DNA from 4 places in the Sphingomonas sp. HMP9 genome. Region 1 is predicted to be linked to each of the others. Evidence: predicted binding sites of a transcription regulator. Region 1 holds the regulator's gene; each other region holds the start of a gene.

Region 1 (4,250 bases):
GTGGCCTGACCTTCTCGACCGGCGGCGGAGGCGGTGGCGGCGCCACGCCGAACACCTTCAGCGCGTCGGTAACGGCAGCCGGCATCGGCACGACCAGCCCATTGAGCAGTGCATAGCCAAGCACCCCCGGCAGCAGGACGGCCCCAACCGCCGCGCCGATCCTGTCTCTCGTCCGTGGCTGGGTAACCGTCATCCTATTGATCTGGTGTCTCATTGCGCGCCAGAAAAGCCCCTTGCCGCATGAACGGAAGCTGGCCGGCGGCGCCACAAACCCCACCCCGGCGAAGGCCGGGGCCCAGTTGGCACGGCTCAGCTAATAACGAGCGACGTCCGCCCAACCGTGTTTCCCCGCGAAGGCGGGAACCCAGCCTGGGCTGCCGCCTTCGCGGGAGCACAAGGCGGCTGTAGCCAACGTCCGATACACCGGATCGCCGCTCCCCCCCGGCGCCACAACACCTGTCCTACACGCCAAACCGATGGCACAGCACGGAACATACCGCGGCACCCCGCGCTTCCCCTCACGAGACGACCCCAAAGCGCGAACCGCCAAACCGCTCCCAGCGTCTATACTTTCTATACTTCACTTTTCAGAACCGCCTAAAAACAGAGCCTTAAGCATGACCCTAGTCCCCGTCGCCGAAGCCCAGACCCGCCTCTTCGCCATGGCCCCTCGCGTGGGCAGCGAGACTGTGTCGCTGCGCGAAGCCGCCGGCCGGTGGGCCGCCGAGGACATTCTCGCTCGCCGCACGCAGCCGGCGGCCGACCTCTCGGCGATGGACGGCTACGCGATCCGGTTCGCCGACCTTCCCGGCCCCTGGACCGTCATCGGCGAAAGCGCCGCCGGCCGTCCCTTCACCGGCAAGGTCGCTCCCGGCGAAGCCACCCGCATCTTCACCGGCGCGGCAATGCCCGAAGGTGCCGACACCGTGATGGTCCAGGAAGAGGCCGAACGTGATGGCGCGACCCTGATCCTGGCCGGCGAAGGCCCGCCGACGTTCGGCCGCAACACCCGCCGCAAAGGGCTCGACTTCTCGACCGGCACTAGGCTGATCGCCGCCGGCGACCGCCTAAGCCCCGCCCGCATCGCCGTCGTCGCGACCGGCGGGCACGGCAGCCTGACCGTCAACCGCCGCGTCCGCGTCGCCGTCGCCGCCACGGGCGACGAACTCGTCCCCCCCGGCACGACCACCGACGGCGTCGCACTTCCCGAATCGAACGGCGTCATGCTCGCCGCGATGCTCGCCGACATGCCCGTCGACGTTATCGATCTCGGCATCCTCCCCGACAATCTAGAGATCCTGCGCGAGGCCTTCGCGAGCGTTCAAGCCGACCTGCTCGTTACCACCGGCGGCGCCTCGGTCGGCGATCACGACCTTGTCCGCCCGGCGATCGAAGCCGCCGGCGGCCGAATCGATTTCTGGCGGATCGCCCTGCGCCCCGGCAAGCCGATGATGGCGGGGCGGATCGGCGAGATGATGGTGCTCGGCCTGCCCGGCAACCCGGTCTCCGCGTTCGTCACCGCCGCGCTGTTCGTGAAGCCCGTCGTCGCGCACATGGCCGGCGCGCGCGATCCGCTCCCTCAGTCGACCCACGCGCTGCTCGGCGAAGACCTGCCCGCCAACAATGCGCGCACCGACTATCTCCGCGCCGAGCTCCGCGACGGCAAGGCCTATGCCTCGACCATCCAGGACAGCTCGATGCTGCTCACGCTCGCGCGCTCGACCTGCCTGATCGTCCGCGCCGGCAACGCCCCGGCGGCCAGCGCAGGCGAATCGGCGGAAATCCTCGTGATTGCGTGATACGGGCGCTTGACGGCGTTAATTATGTTCCATAGAAGTTCCCAGTCTGTTCCGGACGGAGAACCGCCATGCTCACGCGCAAGCAGCACGAACTCGTCTGCTTCATCAACGATCGCCTCAACGAAACCGGCGTCTCGCCGTCGTTCGAGGAGATGAAGGACGCGCTCGACCTGAAATCGAAGTCGGGCGTCCACCGTCTGATCAGCGCGCTCGAGGAGCGCAACTTCATTCGCCGCCTGCCCAACCGCGCACGCGCGCTCGAAGTGTTGCGCATGCCGGAGCGTGCCGAGAAGAAGGTGCCGTCAAAGGCGTCGAACGTAAAGCCCGCGCCGGTCGCCGCACCGCAGCCCGCGAACGACGTCGTCGAAATCCCTCTTCACGGGCGCATCGCCGCCGGCGTCCCGATCGAGGCGTTCGAGGGCAGCACGATGCTGGCCGTTCCCGCGGCCCTGCTCGGCACCGGCGAACATTACGCGCTCGAAGTCTCCGGTGATTCGATGGTCGAGGCCGGCATCCTCGACGGCGACTATGCGCTGATCCGCCGCACCGAGACCGCCCGCGACGGCGAGATCGTCGTCGCCTTGATCGAAGAGAGCGAAGCCACGCTCAAATACTTCCGCCGCGAAGGCGCCATGGTCCGCCTCGACCCTGCCAACCGTGCCTATGATCCTCAGCGCTACGCCCCCGCGCAGGTCCGCGTGCAGGGCAAGCTCTCTGGAATCCTCCGCCGCTACGACTGAAGTGCTGGGACATGGCGCGGCCTGAACGCATGCACGGTGCGTTCGAGCAATGGCGGATGTCGCCAAGGGTGACGGTCGCCGGCATTCAGGATCGTCACGACCGTCCCCGTCCCCAAGTTCAACGCAACGCCGCCCGTCCGCCGAAGCACGCGGCGATCCAGTTTCAACCACCGTGGCACGCAGCGTTTCGGCAGACCACGTTCGCTGACGACGATATCGGCGCTGCGACACGCGGCGATGAACGCGGCGATCGGCACCATGTAAGCGCTTCGCGTCGCCAGGATCCGCCACGTCCGTCCCCGCGCCACGATATCGGTGACGCACAGATCGCGGCTGCACCGCGCATCGGGTTGGTCCGCGAGCAGCAGCGGTTCCCCATCCACCCCGCCATTCTCGGCCAGCATGTCGCGCGTATAATCCCCCGCCCGGTCGCGCAGCATCGCCAGCCCCGCCGCCGTCCGAACCGCGACATGGCGCCCGTCGCCCGTCACGAGAACGTCCGGTGGCGGCGTCATGAGCGCCCAGATCGCACCAGCAGCCAACGGCATCAGCCCGAGCCGTCGCCACCGCGTCCGCCACAGCGCGATCCAGATGCCGCCGACGATCATCAGCGCAAACGCCGCCGTCGGCATCGCGGGCAAGGACCGCACCGAGCCCGGCGCGCTGGCAACTCCATGCGCCAGCCACAGCAGCGCATCGAGCGATCGCTGCACCAGCCACCAGATCGGCGCACCAACGCCGGCTGCATCGAGCAGCAACGCCAGCGCCTCCAGCGGCATCACGACGAACGTCGTCAGAGGAATCGCAATGATGTTGGCGAACGCGCCATACAATCCAGCCTTGTGGAAATGATACACCGCGATCGGCATCAGCGCGACTTCGACCAGCAGCCCCGTCAGCAGCAGCGACGCGACACCGCGCGCGACCTTGCGCCAGCGTCCTTCGTCGTGAGGACCGAAGAACGCCCGGATTGCGGGATGTTCGTGCAGCGCCATGATCGCGGTGATCGCGGCAAACGAGAGCTGGAAGCTCGGCCCCGCCGCCGATTCGGGCAGGACCAGCATGACGCACGCCGCCCCCGCCGCGACGAGCCGCAAGGTCATCGCCTCGCGACCTATAGCCAATGCCGCCAGCACGAGCAGCGCGGCCACGCACGACCGAATCGTCGGAACCTGGCTGCCGGTCAGCAGCGTATAACCGATCGCCGCCGCCGCACCCGCTACGGCCGCGATCAATGGCAGGCGCGCATGCAGCGCCAGCCACGGACTGAGCGCCAGCAGACGCAACACGATCAACATCGTCGCCGCGACCGCTGCTGTGATGTGCAGGCCGCTGACCGACAGCAGATGCGCGAGCCCCGCGCGACGCATGGCCTCCGAATCCTCTTCGCTGATCGCCCCGACATCGCCGGTCGCGAGCGCCGCGGCGATACCGCCCGCACTGCCGTCCAGTCGCGATACGATATGGTGCGACAGCGCGACGCGGATACCCGCCCCCGATCCGTTCGGCGTCGTCACGACCACCGGTGCGAAGCCGCGCCCCGTTGCGCCGATCCCGCCAAACCACGCGACGCGCGCGAAGTCGTAGGCGCCCGGGACTGCGGGGAGCGGCGGCGGCATCAAACGAGCCCGAAGATGGACCACCGCACCGATGCCGAGCAGCGTCGGCGCATCCGCCTCGGCCAGATTGACACGGACGCGGTACGGCAACG
Region 2 (4,250 bases), 280 kb from region 1:
GTGATCGGTTGGGCCGTCGGCGACCGGCTGCACCGTGATCTGGCGCTCGCCGCGCTGCGCAAGGCCCTCGTCATGCGGCGTCCGCCTGAAGGGCTCATCCATCACTCGGACCGCGGCAGTCAATATTGTTCGGTGGATTACCAGGCCGAGCTGCGCCGCCACGGCATCCGTATCTCCATGTCGGGAAAGGGAAATTGCTACGATAATGCGATGGTCGAGACGTTCTTCAAGACGATCAAATCCGAGCTCGTCTGGCGCACCGTCTTCTATACCCGCGACGAAGCCGCACAGGCCATTGCCCGCTATATCGACGGCTTCTACAACCCCGTCCGGCGCCACTCCGCGCTCGACTACATCAGCCCCGCCCAGTTCGAACGAACTGCGTCACGCTGAGCAAATGCCTCTCCACTTTATCGGGGCAAGTCCACCGTGCTCCAGATGCTCAGGGCAATCTGGGTTACTGCGGCGAGGCACCAGTAGACCCGAGACGGCGCGTAGGTGACGCCGTCCTTGGTCGTGAGCAGGTCTGAGACGAACGCCCGAGCCTTACGGAACCGGCGGCAGGCCATCAGTTCAGGAGGGCTGCAGCCGGAGCGCCCGAGGGCGGGGTCACCGCGGGGAGCGTTGCCGACGTGACAGGCGCCGGAGCTTGGTGATCTGGTCGGTCAGATTACGGACGCGACAAAGCAGCTCCGCGCACTCATCGTGCGAGAGGGTGTTGGGCATTGGTGTTCCTGGAGCGTCTCGCTGGACGCTGTGGTGGTTGGGTTAGATGTCGAGGTTCGTGCGGGGCTGGAACCCGGTCGGGGGCGCGGCGCCTTCAGGCTCCACGGGGAACTCGCACTCTTCGAGCTGGCCGGTGTCGGTCTGGTACTTGAAGCACATGGAGTTGCCCCCTGGCCTTGGTGTCTCCTGCGATCAGGGCCTCGCGGGCGTCGTTGTAGCCGGGGACTTCGCCCCAGAACGCCTTACCGGGCGGGAGGAGCGCGGCGGCCCGTTTGACCCACTCGCGGCCCGTGTCGTCGGCGTCGAATACCAGCACGATCTTGTCGAACTGGTCGAGCCACTCGTACCATTCCTTGATAGTCTCCTCGGAGCCCTTCGCGCCGTTGGGGAGCGATACGGTCGCGTACTTGCCGCCAGTGACCTGGAAGTAGGCAGCGGCGTCGCCCTCCCCTTCCCAGATGACGATGGACCGGCGATCGGTGCCTTGGGTCCATTTGTGCATCAGGTACAGCGGGGCGACCTGGGAGCCCTTGGCGTTGAGGCCCACGAGCAGCTCGTCCGCTTCGCCCGACTTGATCGCCTCCTTGATGAGCTTCTGGTGCTCGCGGCTGAAGGTCTTCACCAGCGGGACCGTGCGGGACAGGTTGGGCGAGAGGTACGCGCCGCTGTCGAAGCGCTCCCAGGCGCGGGGCTTGGTCACCATCGGCTTGAGGACCGGCTGGAGCCATGCGGCCCTCTCGGCCATCGTGGCCAGGACGCCCAGCGCCTCGTCGGTCAGGACGATCACGGGAACGGTGCCGCGGTAGTCCTTGATGACGCCGCGCTCGAAGAGGGGCGAGACCGCGGTCAGGACGCAGTTGATGATGACCGAGCCGACGATCACCTGGGTCCGCGAGGTCCAGTTCAGGGCGACCTCCAGGTCCGCGGTGAGGTGCTCGTGGCGCGAGCGGTTCACTGACTCCTTGGCCTCACCCTCGGCCAGCCGGAGGAAGCGCTTGGCCGCCTTCGGGTCCTTCTCCTGGATCGCCAGGGCTTCGCACTCCACCTCGACCAGACGGCCCACGGAGGCAGCGAGGCTGGTGAGCGGCAGGTCCTTGGCGGCGCCCATGAACGTCTTGGACAGGGCGCCGTATGCGATCACGTCGGGATCGACTTCCTTGAGGGGCGCGAGGGCGGCGCTGGGGCGGCCCTTCTGCCCGCTGGCGGTGGCGACCCAGGCCTTGATGGCTTCGGCCACCAACGGGATAGCGCCCCGGATCATCTGCTGAACGTCAGCGCGGCGATCGAATCCTTCGCGCAGCGCCTTGGCGTTCTGGCCTTCGAGGTACTTCGAGTACCCGGCGAAAGCGCCTTCTTCCTCACGGGCCTGCTGGAGCGCGAGGGTGTCGAGGGTCTGGATGGTCATGGCTAATGTTCCTCGATTGTTGCACTTGTGTTCTGTCCGCATAACTAGACGGTCCCGTTCTGTGGATCAATAGGCTGTCGAACAGCGCCACCAAAAACGGGATGAGTTGAGTCCCCCTCTACCGGACCAAGTGCGCCCTTTTCAGCGCCTTGCGGGAGGGGTCAGCACAAATAGCGAATGTGCCACATTATCCGTGGGTTGGGACCGTCCACGTTCGCGGACAGTCCCCGATAGGCGCCATTGGTTCGAGCCCAAGTGCGTCCACCATCCACCTTGAAGATAAACGATTTCTCGGTGCCCGAGCATCGTTCTGCCGACATGTTCCGACACGGTCTTCCGACAAAATTGGATTTATCTCCGCTCGGCATAGGTAGCCGGTTGGTGGACTCATCCTTCTGGTACAGCTTGTCCGCGACCGTTGCGTCGACCTTGGACGCCATGCGCTTACCGAGCTGCGGCTGGCCGGCCTTCGCCTCGAACGCGACCGGCATGTCCATGAGGGGCTTGTTGTCCTTACGGGTCTTCGCCTTGTTTTTGGTGAAGCGCCCCTGCTCGCGGTACCGCTGGAAGAGCCAGGCGACGCTGCCCTCGGCGATACGCCCCTGCCCCAACTCGCCGGTCCGCCACTCGCGCAGCGCCTAGTTCAGCGCGGCGCCCCTCGCGTGTACCTCGCCAGGTCGCTGCCGAGCGCTGTCGAGATCACCGGGCACGCTTGGCCATGACGCACGGCAGACGTCAGCTTACCGTTCTTCGAATCCTTCGTCGGTCGCGCCCAGGCTGAGAGCTCGAAATAGTAGCGGGCCTTGTCGGCAATGAGCCTTATCGGCCGGACGTATGAGGACAGTCGCGCGAACGCCATCCGTCGAACTCGATCGCGCCATCCTCCGCAGCGGCGAACAGGCTCCGGACCGCAGCGTCCAAGGATAAGCGGGCGGCAATCGCCGCACCGCGAGGGCCGCACTTGCAGAAGCGAACGGTACCGCGGCGTTCCTATTCCACGCAACTGCGCTTTAGCCACGTCGGTGTAAGCGAGCGCCATCTCGCGGGCCATAGCTACCGGCCAGTCAGCCGGCCGCTTGAGTGCCGGGCCCATCAGTGGATGCTCCCGAAGGTTGTCGTTAGATAGGATGGCGGCCCGAAACCGGCACACGGCCGTCGCGCGTTCGAACTGTTGCACCAGAGGAGGGGATCATGACTGACGGCAAGCAAACCGCCCCGAGCACAGCTAACTTTAAGGATACCGCGAAAATGAGCGCCGACGCTGGCATCGCGGACGAAAGCGCTGCGTACGAGCAGGCGATCGAAGGTGACGACGACAAGGTTGCCGAGGGTCAATAGAAGTCGACAGACGACGGCGGCGGCACGAGCAAGACCGACTAAACGATGACCTGATGTCGCGGTGGGCGGAACAAACCCGGTGCCGCGACACTCCAGCGCTACTGGATTCCATACCAACGACGCGTCCAGATCGGACCGACACTGCCGCATATTAATCTGATCTACCGCAATAGGCGGTACAGCCACGGTCTCAGGGGGATGGAAATCGATGGATTGTCCGTGGATAGAACAGGCGACGTTGCGACGCCCCCCCGCCCTTCATCCAGCGGCAACCAGAGAGCGACCGGTGTTGTTCCGCAGGACCGCGGATGAAGCAACGGACAGGTTTAGATGCCGCCGTTGCTCTCCGAATCGAACCGCGAATGCCTGTGCCGTACCCATTTCAAGAGCTTCTCCGTCGACTATTATTGTCACAAAAAGTCTATGTTCGGCAAGCGGCACGACGTCTAGCCACGACCCGGTAACGAGGCCAATCGTCGATTGGAATGACTTCGGGCCTCGCTCTAAAAGTCAACGTTGGATGGCGGCGCTGCGTATCCCCACAACGGATCATGCAGCGCCGCACAAACACGCTATACGAAATAATCCAAAGCTTCCGCAGAGCAGGCGGTGTCCACTCTCACCAATAAAACTTTACTATTGGACCGACTTCTATCGTTCGACCGTCGACAACCACGGTAGATATCGAAGCGACGCGGCAATCACGAACGGCCAAAACCATGTTGCCGCTGCGTCGCCCAACGTATCTGGCCACTGCCACACGCCGTGGGCCGGACGGTCG
Region 3 (4,250 bases), 1.6 Mb from region 1:
GCGCAATTTTTGCGGGTGCTGGGGATGACGTGCAACGTCAGGGCGGCGGCGGCGAGTGTCGGGCTGGTACCGAGCGGTGCGTATGCGCTGCGGCTGCGCGACCCGGTGTTTGCCGCATCCTGGGCGGCGGCGCTGGCGAGTGGCTATGATCGGCTCGAGGAGGCGCTGTTGGCGGCGGCGATCGCCGGGCTGAACGGCGACTGGGGGGATGAACCCCGTGAGGTCCAGCGCCTGCAGCCGCGCCTCCGCCTCGCGGAAGCGCTTCTCCACTTCCGCCTCGATGTCGGCCCGCCACGCGCGCTGGCGTCTGTCGCGCTCGCGCTCCGCCCGCAGAAGCGTTCTCCTGAGCCGTACTGCCCCCGCGGCCATCAGATCGCGCATCCTGGAAAGCCCCGCCGCGTGATCGGCGTTGATCGCGGACACCTCGGCGACCTGGCCGTCGAGCGAAGCCAGCAGATCCTCCGCCTTCGCCTTGGCGCTGCCGATGCCCGACGAGGCCAGCTTCGACGCCGGAAGCGCGGCGGCGACGTGACCGGCGGCGAGAAGGGTCCCCCCGAGCTTCAGGAATGCGGCGAAGTCCTCCGCTGGACGATGGACCTGATGGCCGGCGGAGAGCTCGAGCACGACGAACCCGGCATATGCCGCTGCCGCATCGCTTGCCCGCCCGGCCGCATGAAGACCCAGGACGAGCTGTCCCTCGGTCGATCCGCTCGGAGGCGGCGCGACGGTGGTCCTGCGGAACGAGTCCGCGGTGAGCCGTCCGAAACCGTCCGGGTCATCGAGCTTTGCACGTAACATGTCGAAGGCCGTGGCAAGCTGCCGACCGGTGATAGCTTGCTGCCTCGCCGGTATCTGCATCTCCCCGTGTTCGCTCGCGAGCATGTCGAGGAACGGCTTCCATGCGCCCTGCTCGCGATCGAGGTGATCGGACATAGTCCGTCGCGCGGCCCTCTCGATCGAGGGCAGCGTCCTGTAGCTGATGACATAGGCCACGGCGCTCATCGAGCGGTGGATCCGCGTTCGCTAGCGCCTCTTGTTCGGCCGCCCGCGCGCGTTCCGCCGTCGCAGCGATTGACCGGTTCGCGAGCATCGGCGCGAAGCATGTGACGTGGCCGCCAGATCGTCATGTCGTTCGAGCTTTCTTCGATCACCGGTTTCGCCATGGGATACGATGCCCTTCATCGGGTTCCAAGTGAAGGGCATGCAGTTCGGGTGCGGCGTCGAGGCGCCGTTCCCCTGCCTTCCGCGCGCTCCCGCCGTCGCCTTCCTTCACTGGGACCGGCACCGTCCTGTTCTCGCGGGAAACCGACACTTTCGGGGCCGGGTTGGATCAATCGGAGCCGCCGTTTGAAACCGGAGTGCCGTCGGTCCGCTAACCGCCATACCCTTCCGCCGGGGCGCAACGGACTCGACAGCGTCCGACGGCACGCCGCGCAGTTCGGCGACCAGCCGCTCGAGCACAACCGTGCCGACGGCGCGCGCCTGTTTCATCGGCATGTCGCGCAGCGCGCCGGCCGTGTGGACGCCGAGCCCGGTCAGCTTTCTCGCGGTGGCGCCGCCAACGCCCCAGACGTCTGCGACAGCGAAGCCGTCCATGACCTGTCGGCGAACGGCTTCATCGCGCAGATCCGCGACACCCTCGAATCGGACGTCCTTCTTGGCCGCGGCGTTCGCCAGCTTTGCCAATGTCTTTGTTTCGGCGATGCCGACGCAGGTCGGTATCGTCGTCCACAGACGAACCTGCTCCCGCATCGCATGCGCGTGGTCGACAAGGTCCCTGCCCTCGAAGCCTGCGAGATCCAGGAAGGTCTCGTCGATCGAATATATCTCGAAGTCGCGCGCGAAGGGTTCACAGGCGGCGATTACGCGCCGCTGCATGTCACCATACAAAGTGTAGTTCGAGGAGAGGACGCGGATACCGTGCCGGCGGACCACATCGCGCAGGTGGTGGATCGGATCGCCCATCTTGATGCCAAGCGCCTTGGCTTCGGCCGAGCGGGCGATAGCACACCCGTCATTGTTCGACAGCACAATGACGGGCACGCCGACGAGGCTGGCATCGAACGCCCGTTCACAGCTGACGTAATAGTTGTTGCAGTCGATCAGCGCGATGGGCGCGGTCATGGCACCTTGCGCGCCACGCCGACGACGACGCCCCAGATCTCGACATATTCGTCGACGAGGATGTGAGGGAAGCCCTCGGCTTCGGGCACGAGCCAGTGGCGCCCATTTATATGCCGAAGCCGTTTCAGCGTCCGCTCGCCGTGCACCAGCGCTACGACGATTGCCCCGGCCTTGGGTCGCTTGGCACGGTTCACGACGATCAGATCACCGTCGTTGATCCCGGCGCCAGCCATTGATCGCCCTTCGACCCGCATGATGTAGCTGGCGGCAGGGTGCTCCACGAGCCAGGCGCCGAGATCGATCGGCTCCTCCATGTCGTCCTGCGCCGGTGACGGAAACCCGGCCGGCGTGTGACACAGGAAGAACGGGACCTCGCGCGGCAACAATGCGAACGGTATTTCGTGGAGCCTCAAGCTGCTCATGGGACGATTCCTTCTCCGGCAAGCCCTTTAGACCGCAAGAACATAAAGTGAACAATGATTCTTGTGGCGAGGCGGTCACGGGGTTAGGGCGCGGCCCGAAGCGAGCGATCGCAGTGGCAATTGATAGACGCGGCGCCAGCTGCGCAGGAGAGCAAGCGTGGTTACGGACGAGGATCGGCGTTACTATGAGCGTCGCGCGGAGATGGAACTCGAGATGGCCGCCGGGACAGACGATCCTAATGCGTGCGCGAGCCACTACACATTGGCAAATCTATATCTGGCGCTCGTATTCGACGATGACGCGCAGGTAGCATCCTAGGGAATCACAGGGCTTTGGTCGCGTGAACCACAGATGCCGTGACCGAAGCAGCTGCCGACCGCGGTACCGGAAAGCGGGCTTGCGATACCACCGCGATACCAAAACTCAGAATTACCGAAGCTTCAGGCAAGAGAGCGCCTGAAAAAGCCATGCATTTCAACGATTTAAGGTGGTGCCGCTTACAGGACTCGAACCTGTGACCCCCGCATTACGAATGCGATGCTCTACCAGCTGAGCTAAAGCGGCCCGACGACGGATGTATCCGGTCGAGGGGGCGGCAACTACCAGCGGTTTTGCGGGCTGACAAGCGGTTTGCGAGTTTACCCGGTGTTTACCAAGCGCGGTGCAGAAGTAGGGCGACGATACGGGGATCTTTGGGCATGACGACGGCGCGCAGCGTAGACGACGGACGCGCATCGGGCGCGGAGACGGTGGCGCTCGCGGCGGCTGCGGCACGGACCAGGGCCGACGCCGGCATGCGCGATTCGACCGATGCGGGCGTCAACGACGTGATGTTCGATCTCGGCGGCGACGAGCGGCGGATGCACGTGCGTGCCTATAATCACTGGGTGTCGCTGCTGAAGGATCGCCCCTACCCGTCGATCGCCGATCTCGAGCCCGAGACGATCACCGATTTCGGCCCGCACAGCGTGCTGCTCGATTTCAGTCACGGCATGGGCGACCCCAGGATCGCGTATCTGGGGCGTGCGCTGCGCGAGGAATGTGGGCTGGAAGGGCCGATCGCGACGATCGCCGACGTGCCGAGCCGGTCGCTGCTGTCGCGGCTGACCGATCACTATCTCCAGATCATCGCCAATCGCGCGCCGATCGGCTTCGAGGCGGAATTCGTCAGCAGCCGGGGGCGGACGACGCTGTACCGCGGGATCCTCATGCCGTTCGCGTCGGGCCCCTTTGCGTCGGGTGGGGTGACGATCGACTTCATCTACGGCGTGATCAACTGGAAGGAACTCGCGGACGCCGACCTTCAGGCGACTCTGTCGGCCGAGTTGGATGCCGCTGTCCAAGCGACTCCGTTTGGCGCAGGCGCGACCGCGCAGGTGTGGGCCGATGGGCCGAGCGGGGGCTTCGATGTCATGCCTGCCGAGCCGTCACCCGCAGCCTCGCAGGCGCCCGTGCTGGGCGATCCTTTGCCCGCCGACTATATGCTCGTCGGGCCGCTCGGCGAGCACATCGCAATCGCGCGTGAGAGTGCCGCGCAACTCCGTGCGGCCGAAGCGCGCAGTCGTGCGGCGCTCCACCGGGCGCTCGGGCACGCGCACGACCTTGCGGTATCGGCCGAGCACGATGCCGACGAGTTCGCAGCGATACTCTCCGCGGCCTGCCTGCAGGATGGGACGAACGCGATGATGCAGATCGTCACGCTG
Region 4 (4,250 bases), 970 kb from region 1:
CATAGGTGACGCCCTCCTCGGGCTGCGGCCGGGCAGGGTAGGTGTCGAGATCGCCCAGCACCTCGACCATCAACCGTGCTCCCATCGTCGACAGCTCGGCGGTGAGGTCGCCCGCCGTCTTCTCCGCAACGTCGGTCCGCCCCTCGAGCCGAACCGCCCCGGTATCCAGCCCCGCCTCCATCTGCATGATGCCAACGCCGGTTTCCGAATCGCCCGCGAGGATAGCCCGCTGCACCGGCGCCGCCCCGCGCCACCGCGGCAACAGCGAGCCGTGCACGTTCAGGCACGCGAACCGCGGCGCATTTAGCAGCGCGCGCGGCAGGATCAGGCCATACGCCGCGACGACCGCGACATCCGCCCCCAAGGCCGCAAACGCCTCCCGAGCCTCAACCCCCTCGGGCAGCGACGCCTTGAACGACACCGGCGTCCGGACTTCGATCCCCAGCGACTCCGCCCGAACCTGTACCGGCGACGGCACCAGCTCGCGCCCGCGCCGCCCGCCCGGTCGCGCCGGCTGGCAATACGCCGCAACGACGTCATGCCCCGCCGCGACGAGGGCCTCCAGCACCGGCACTGCGAAGTCCGGCGTTCCCATGAAGATGATCCGCATGCCGCCTCTCGAACACGCTGGCGGGGAACCGCGCAACCCCCTATCTGTTCCAGATGGCATCCCCCGAGATCGAGGCGCTGACGCAGGCGCTGGCCCGGCTCCCCGGCCTTGGCCCCCGGTCCGCACGCCGTGCCGTGCTGCATCTGCTCAAGAAGCGCGATGCGGCGCTGGGGCCGTTGCGCGAGGCGCTGACCGCGGTCGACGAGCGGCTGGAGAACTGCACCACCTGCGGCAACGTCGATACCACCAACCCCTGCGCGATCTGCGCCGACCTGCGCCGCGACCAGCGATCGCTGTGCGTGGTCGAGGAGGTTGCCGATCTCTGGGCGCTCGATCGCTCGCGGCTGTTCCCCGGCCGCTTCCATGTGCTGGGCGGCCGGCTGTCCGCGCTCGAAGGCATCCGCCCCGAGGATCTCAGCATCGACAGCCTCGTCCGCCGCATCGAAGTCGGCGGCATCGACGAAGTCGTCCTCGCGATGAACGCCACGCTGGAGGGCCAGACCACCGCGCACTACATCGCCGAGCGCATCGAACGCTTCCCGGTCCGCGTCACGCAGCTGGCACACGGCCTGCCGGTCGGCGGCGAACTCGACTATCTCGACGAAGGGACGCTGGCACAGGCGTTGCGCGCGCGCCGCCCGATGGCCTGATCGTCACGGCTTGCGCCAAGTGCTTGACGGCCCCCCGCGCGGAACCTAGCTGCGCGGTATGACCGTAATGACCGTTCTCGAAGTCCCCGATCCCCGCCTGCGCCTCGTCGCCGAGCCGGTGGAGACTGTCGATGATTCCACCCGCACGCTCGTCGCCGACATGATCGAGACGATGTATGACTTCAACGGCATCGGCCTGGCGGCGACTCAGGTCGGCGTGCAGAAGCGCGTCCTCGTCATCGACCTTCAGGAAGAGAAGGACGAGGAGGACAAGCCGATCAAGGCACCCAAGGCGTATATCAACGCCGAGATCCTGTCAGTCAGCGACGAGATGTCGACCTACAATGAGGGCTGCCTCTCGATCCCCGAGCAATATGCCGAGGTGGCACGCCCGGCGCGCTGCCGCGTGAAGTGGCTCGACGAAACCGGCGCGGCCCACGAGGAGGATTTCGACGGTCTGCTCTCGACCTGCATGCAGCACGAGATCGACCATCTCGACGGCGTGTTGTTCATCGACCACATCAGCCGCCTGAAGCGCGACATGGTGATGAAGAAGCTGGCGAAAATGCGCAAGCTGGGGTGAGGGGCCGGGGGCTATCGCTCCCCACCACACTCCGCCTTCCCGGCGAAGGCCGGGGCCCAGTTGGGGGACGCCGCTAACTGCGCGCAGTCGATCGTTACGATGACCTAGCCATCTGGACCCCGGCCTCCGCCGGGGTGGTGCGACACCACAACACACACCACCCCGGCGAAGGCCGGGGCCCAATTGGGAAACGCCGCTAACCGCGCGCAGCCCGTCATTACGACCACCTCACCAATTGGGCCCCGGCCTCCGCCGGGGTGGGAGTGGTTGCCCGGTGAGGCTGCCTGTGACGGCGCTCTCCTCCAGTTCCCCCGCGAAGGCGGGGGCCCAGGACCACGAACGCCACGGCCCGTAACCCTGGACTCCCGCCTGCGCGGGAGAACAATATTCCGATTGTCCTACATCAACCGTTCGACGTATGTTCCACCCATGACGTCTCCATCCCCCTCCCAAAACCGCTCGCTCAAGCGCGCCTCTCCCCCCAAGACCATGCTGCGCCAGCGTCTGCACTTTCTATACTTCACTCCAAAAACGGCGGTTTTCCGTGGCTGAGTTCGCCATCGTCGCCGTCCTCGCGCTCGCCGCCGGCCTGCTCCTCGGCTGGCTGCTAGCCTCGCGCAAAGCCCAGTCGCTCGCCGCCGACCTCGCGGTCGCCCAAACCAAAGCCGCCGACGCCGAGATCATCCGCACCGCGCGCGACGCCGTCGAACGCGAACGCAACGCGGCGATGCAGGACCTCGCCACCCTCCGCGCACAGAACGCCGAGCGGGCAGCAGATACCGACCGGCTGCGGTTAGACCTCGATACAATCCGCACTGATCGTGATGCCGCTCGGACGGAGAATGCAACTTTGAAGGCGCAAGGGGAGGCTTTTGAAGCACGCCTTCGGGAAACCAAGGACCTGATGGCCGCGCAGTTCGGCGACGTCGCCAACAAGTTGCTGAGCGACGCGCAGAAGACGTTCCTCGACCGCGCCGACGCGCGCTTCCGCCAGTCGGAGGAGTCCGCCGGACTGAACCTCAAGTCGATGCTGCAACCCGTCAGCGATCGCCTGCAACGCTACGAAGAGGGTGTCGCCAAGGTCGAGGCCGAGCGCCGCGACGCGTTCGGCGATCTCAAGGGCCAGATCGAACAGATGCGCCTCGGCCAGGAAAAGGTCTCCACCGAAGCTGCCAAGCTCGTCAATTCGCTCCGCAACGCCCCGAAATCCCGCGGCCGCTGGGGCGAGCAGCAGCTCAAGAACGTCCTCGAAACCTGCGGTCTCAGCGAACACACCGACTTCCAGACCGAAGTCTCCGTCGCGGTCGGCGACGACGGCGCGAGACTCCGCCCCGACGCGATCATCCGCGTCCCCGGCGGCCGCGCGCTGGTCATCGACGCGAAGGTGTCGCTCAACGCCTATCAAGACGCGTTCGGCGCAGTCGACGATGCCGAGCGACTGATCGGCCTCGCGGCGCACGCGGCCTCGATGCGCGCGCACGTCAACGGCCTCGGCAACAAGGCCTATTGGAGCCAGTTCGCCGACACCCCTGACTATGTCATCATGTTCGTCCCTGGTGAGCATTTCCTGTCCGCCGCGCTCGAACACGACCCGACGCTCTGGGATTTCGCGTTCGAAAAGAGGGTGTTGCTCGCGACTCCAACCAACCTGATCGCGATCGCCCGCACCGTCGCTGCGGTCTGGCGCCAGGAAAAGCTCGCCAACGAAGCGCGCAAGATCGGCGAACTCGGCAAGGAAATGCACGATCGCCTGGCGAAGGTGGCGGACGATCTGCGTAAGGTCGGCGTTGGCCTCAACAGCGCGGTGAAGAATTTCAACGGCTTCACCAACTCGTTCAACGGCCGCCTGATGGTAACCGGCCGCAAGTTCCGCGATCTCAACATCGAGACCGGTGCGCGCGACTTGGAAGACGTGTCCTCGGTCGACGCGCTGGCGCTAGGCGAGGGCCCCGCGCTGATCGAGAAGCCGGAGGACGCCACGACTTGATGTTCTCCCGCGAAGGCGGGAGCCTAGGACCAAGCAGCGCTGCGTTCTGTTACCCTGGACCCCCGCCTTCGCGGGGGAACAGGCTGAAAAACCGATCGGTATAAAAATCGTTCACCTCTCGGCAACCTTTCCCCGAACGGCGCATTAACCCGGCAACATCCTCAAAGAGTCGCCCGGTCATGAAGCACATACTCCCCATCGTCTGCGCCCTGATCCCGTTCGCGGCGTTGGTCGGCGCGTACGTAACCTGCCCCTGAACCCCGTCCCGAACACGCAAAGAAAAAGGGCCGCCCGGATCTCTCCAAGCGGCCCTTTTTCTTGTCCCGAGAAGGAAAGGCGAAGGGATTAACCCTGCGCCTCTTCCTCGTCGTCGCGCTGCGGCGCTTCGGCGGTCGCGCCGGGCTCTGCGTTCGGATCGTA

Evidence for each region. Region 1 encodes LexA, which represses DNA repair genes until DNA is damaged. Its sites were predicted from a motif close to GTTCCNCNCTTGTTCT; they were not measured.
Region 2: a site for LexA is predicted at 2,150-2,165, ahead of HMP09_RS06255 (toprim domain-containing protein). Genes of this name have one in related genera too.
Region 3: a site for LexA is predicted at 2,584-2,599, ahead of HMP09_RS12040 (LexA family protein). Genes of this name have one in related genera too.
Region 4: a site for LexA is predicted at 2,138-2,153, ahead of rmuC (DNA recombination protein RmuC). Genes of this name have one in related genera too.

The regions. Positions count from the first base shown of each region.
Region 1 covers NZ_AP022673.1:1,133,596-1,137,845, forward strand. The annotation lists gene HMP09_RS04880 (TonB family protein) at 1-193, opposite strand, end outside; gene HMP09_RS04885 (molybdopterin molybdotransferase MoeA) at 618-1,799, shown strand; gene lexA (transcriptional repressor LexA) at 1,868-2,539, shown strand; gene HMP09_RS04895 (ComEC/Rec2 family competence protein) at 2,530-4,250, opposite strand, start outside.
Region 2 covers NZ_AP022673.1:1,415,908-1,420,157, forward strand. The annotation lists one part of gene HMP09_RS06250 (IS3 family transposase) at 1-393, shown strand, start outside; gene HMP09_RS06255 (toprim domain-containing protein) at 821-2,131, opposite strand; gene HMP09_RS06260 (hypothetical protein) at 2,293-2,742, opposite strand; gene HMP09_RS06265 (hypothetical protein) at 3,323-3,469, shown strand; gene HMP09_RS06270 (hypothetical protein) at 4,121-4,250, opposite strand, start outside.
Region 3 covers NZ_AP022673.1:2,693,600-2,697,849, forward strand. The annotation lists gene HMP09_RS12030 (hypothetical protein) at 1-1,002, opposite strand, end outside; gene HMP09_RS12035 (Y-family DNA polymerase) at 1,270-2,124, opposite strand; gene HMP09_RS12040 (LexA family protein) at 2,121-2,546, opposite strand; tRNA gene HMP09_RS12045 (tRNA-Thr) at 3,036-3,111, opposite strand; gene HMP09_RS12050 (PAS domain-containing protein) at 3,246-4,250, shown strand, end outside.
Region 4 covers NZ_AP022673.1:159,861-164,110, forward strand. The annotation lists gene fmt (methionyl-tRNA formyltransferase) at 1-610, opposite strand, end outside; gene recR (recombination mediator RecR) at 664-1,260, shown strand; gene def (peptide deformylase) at 1,319-1,843, shown strand; gene rmuC (DNA recombination protein RmuC) at 2,388-3,830, shown strand; gene rplI (50S ribosomal protein L9) at 4,176-4,250, opposite strand, start outside.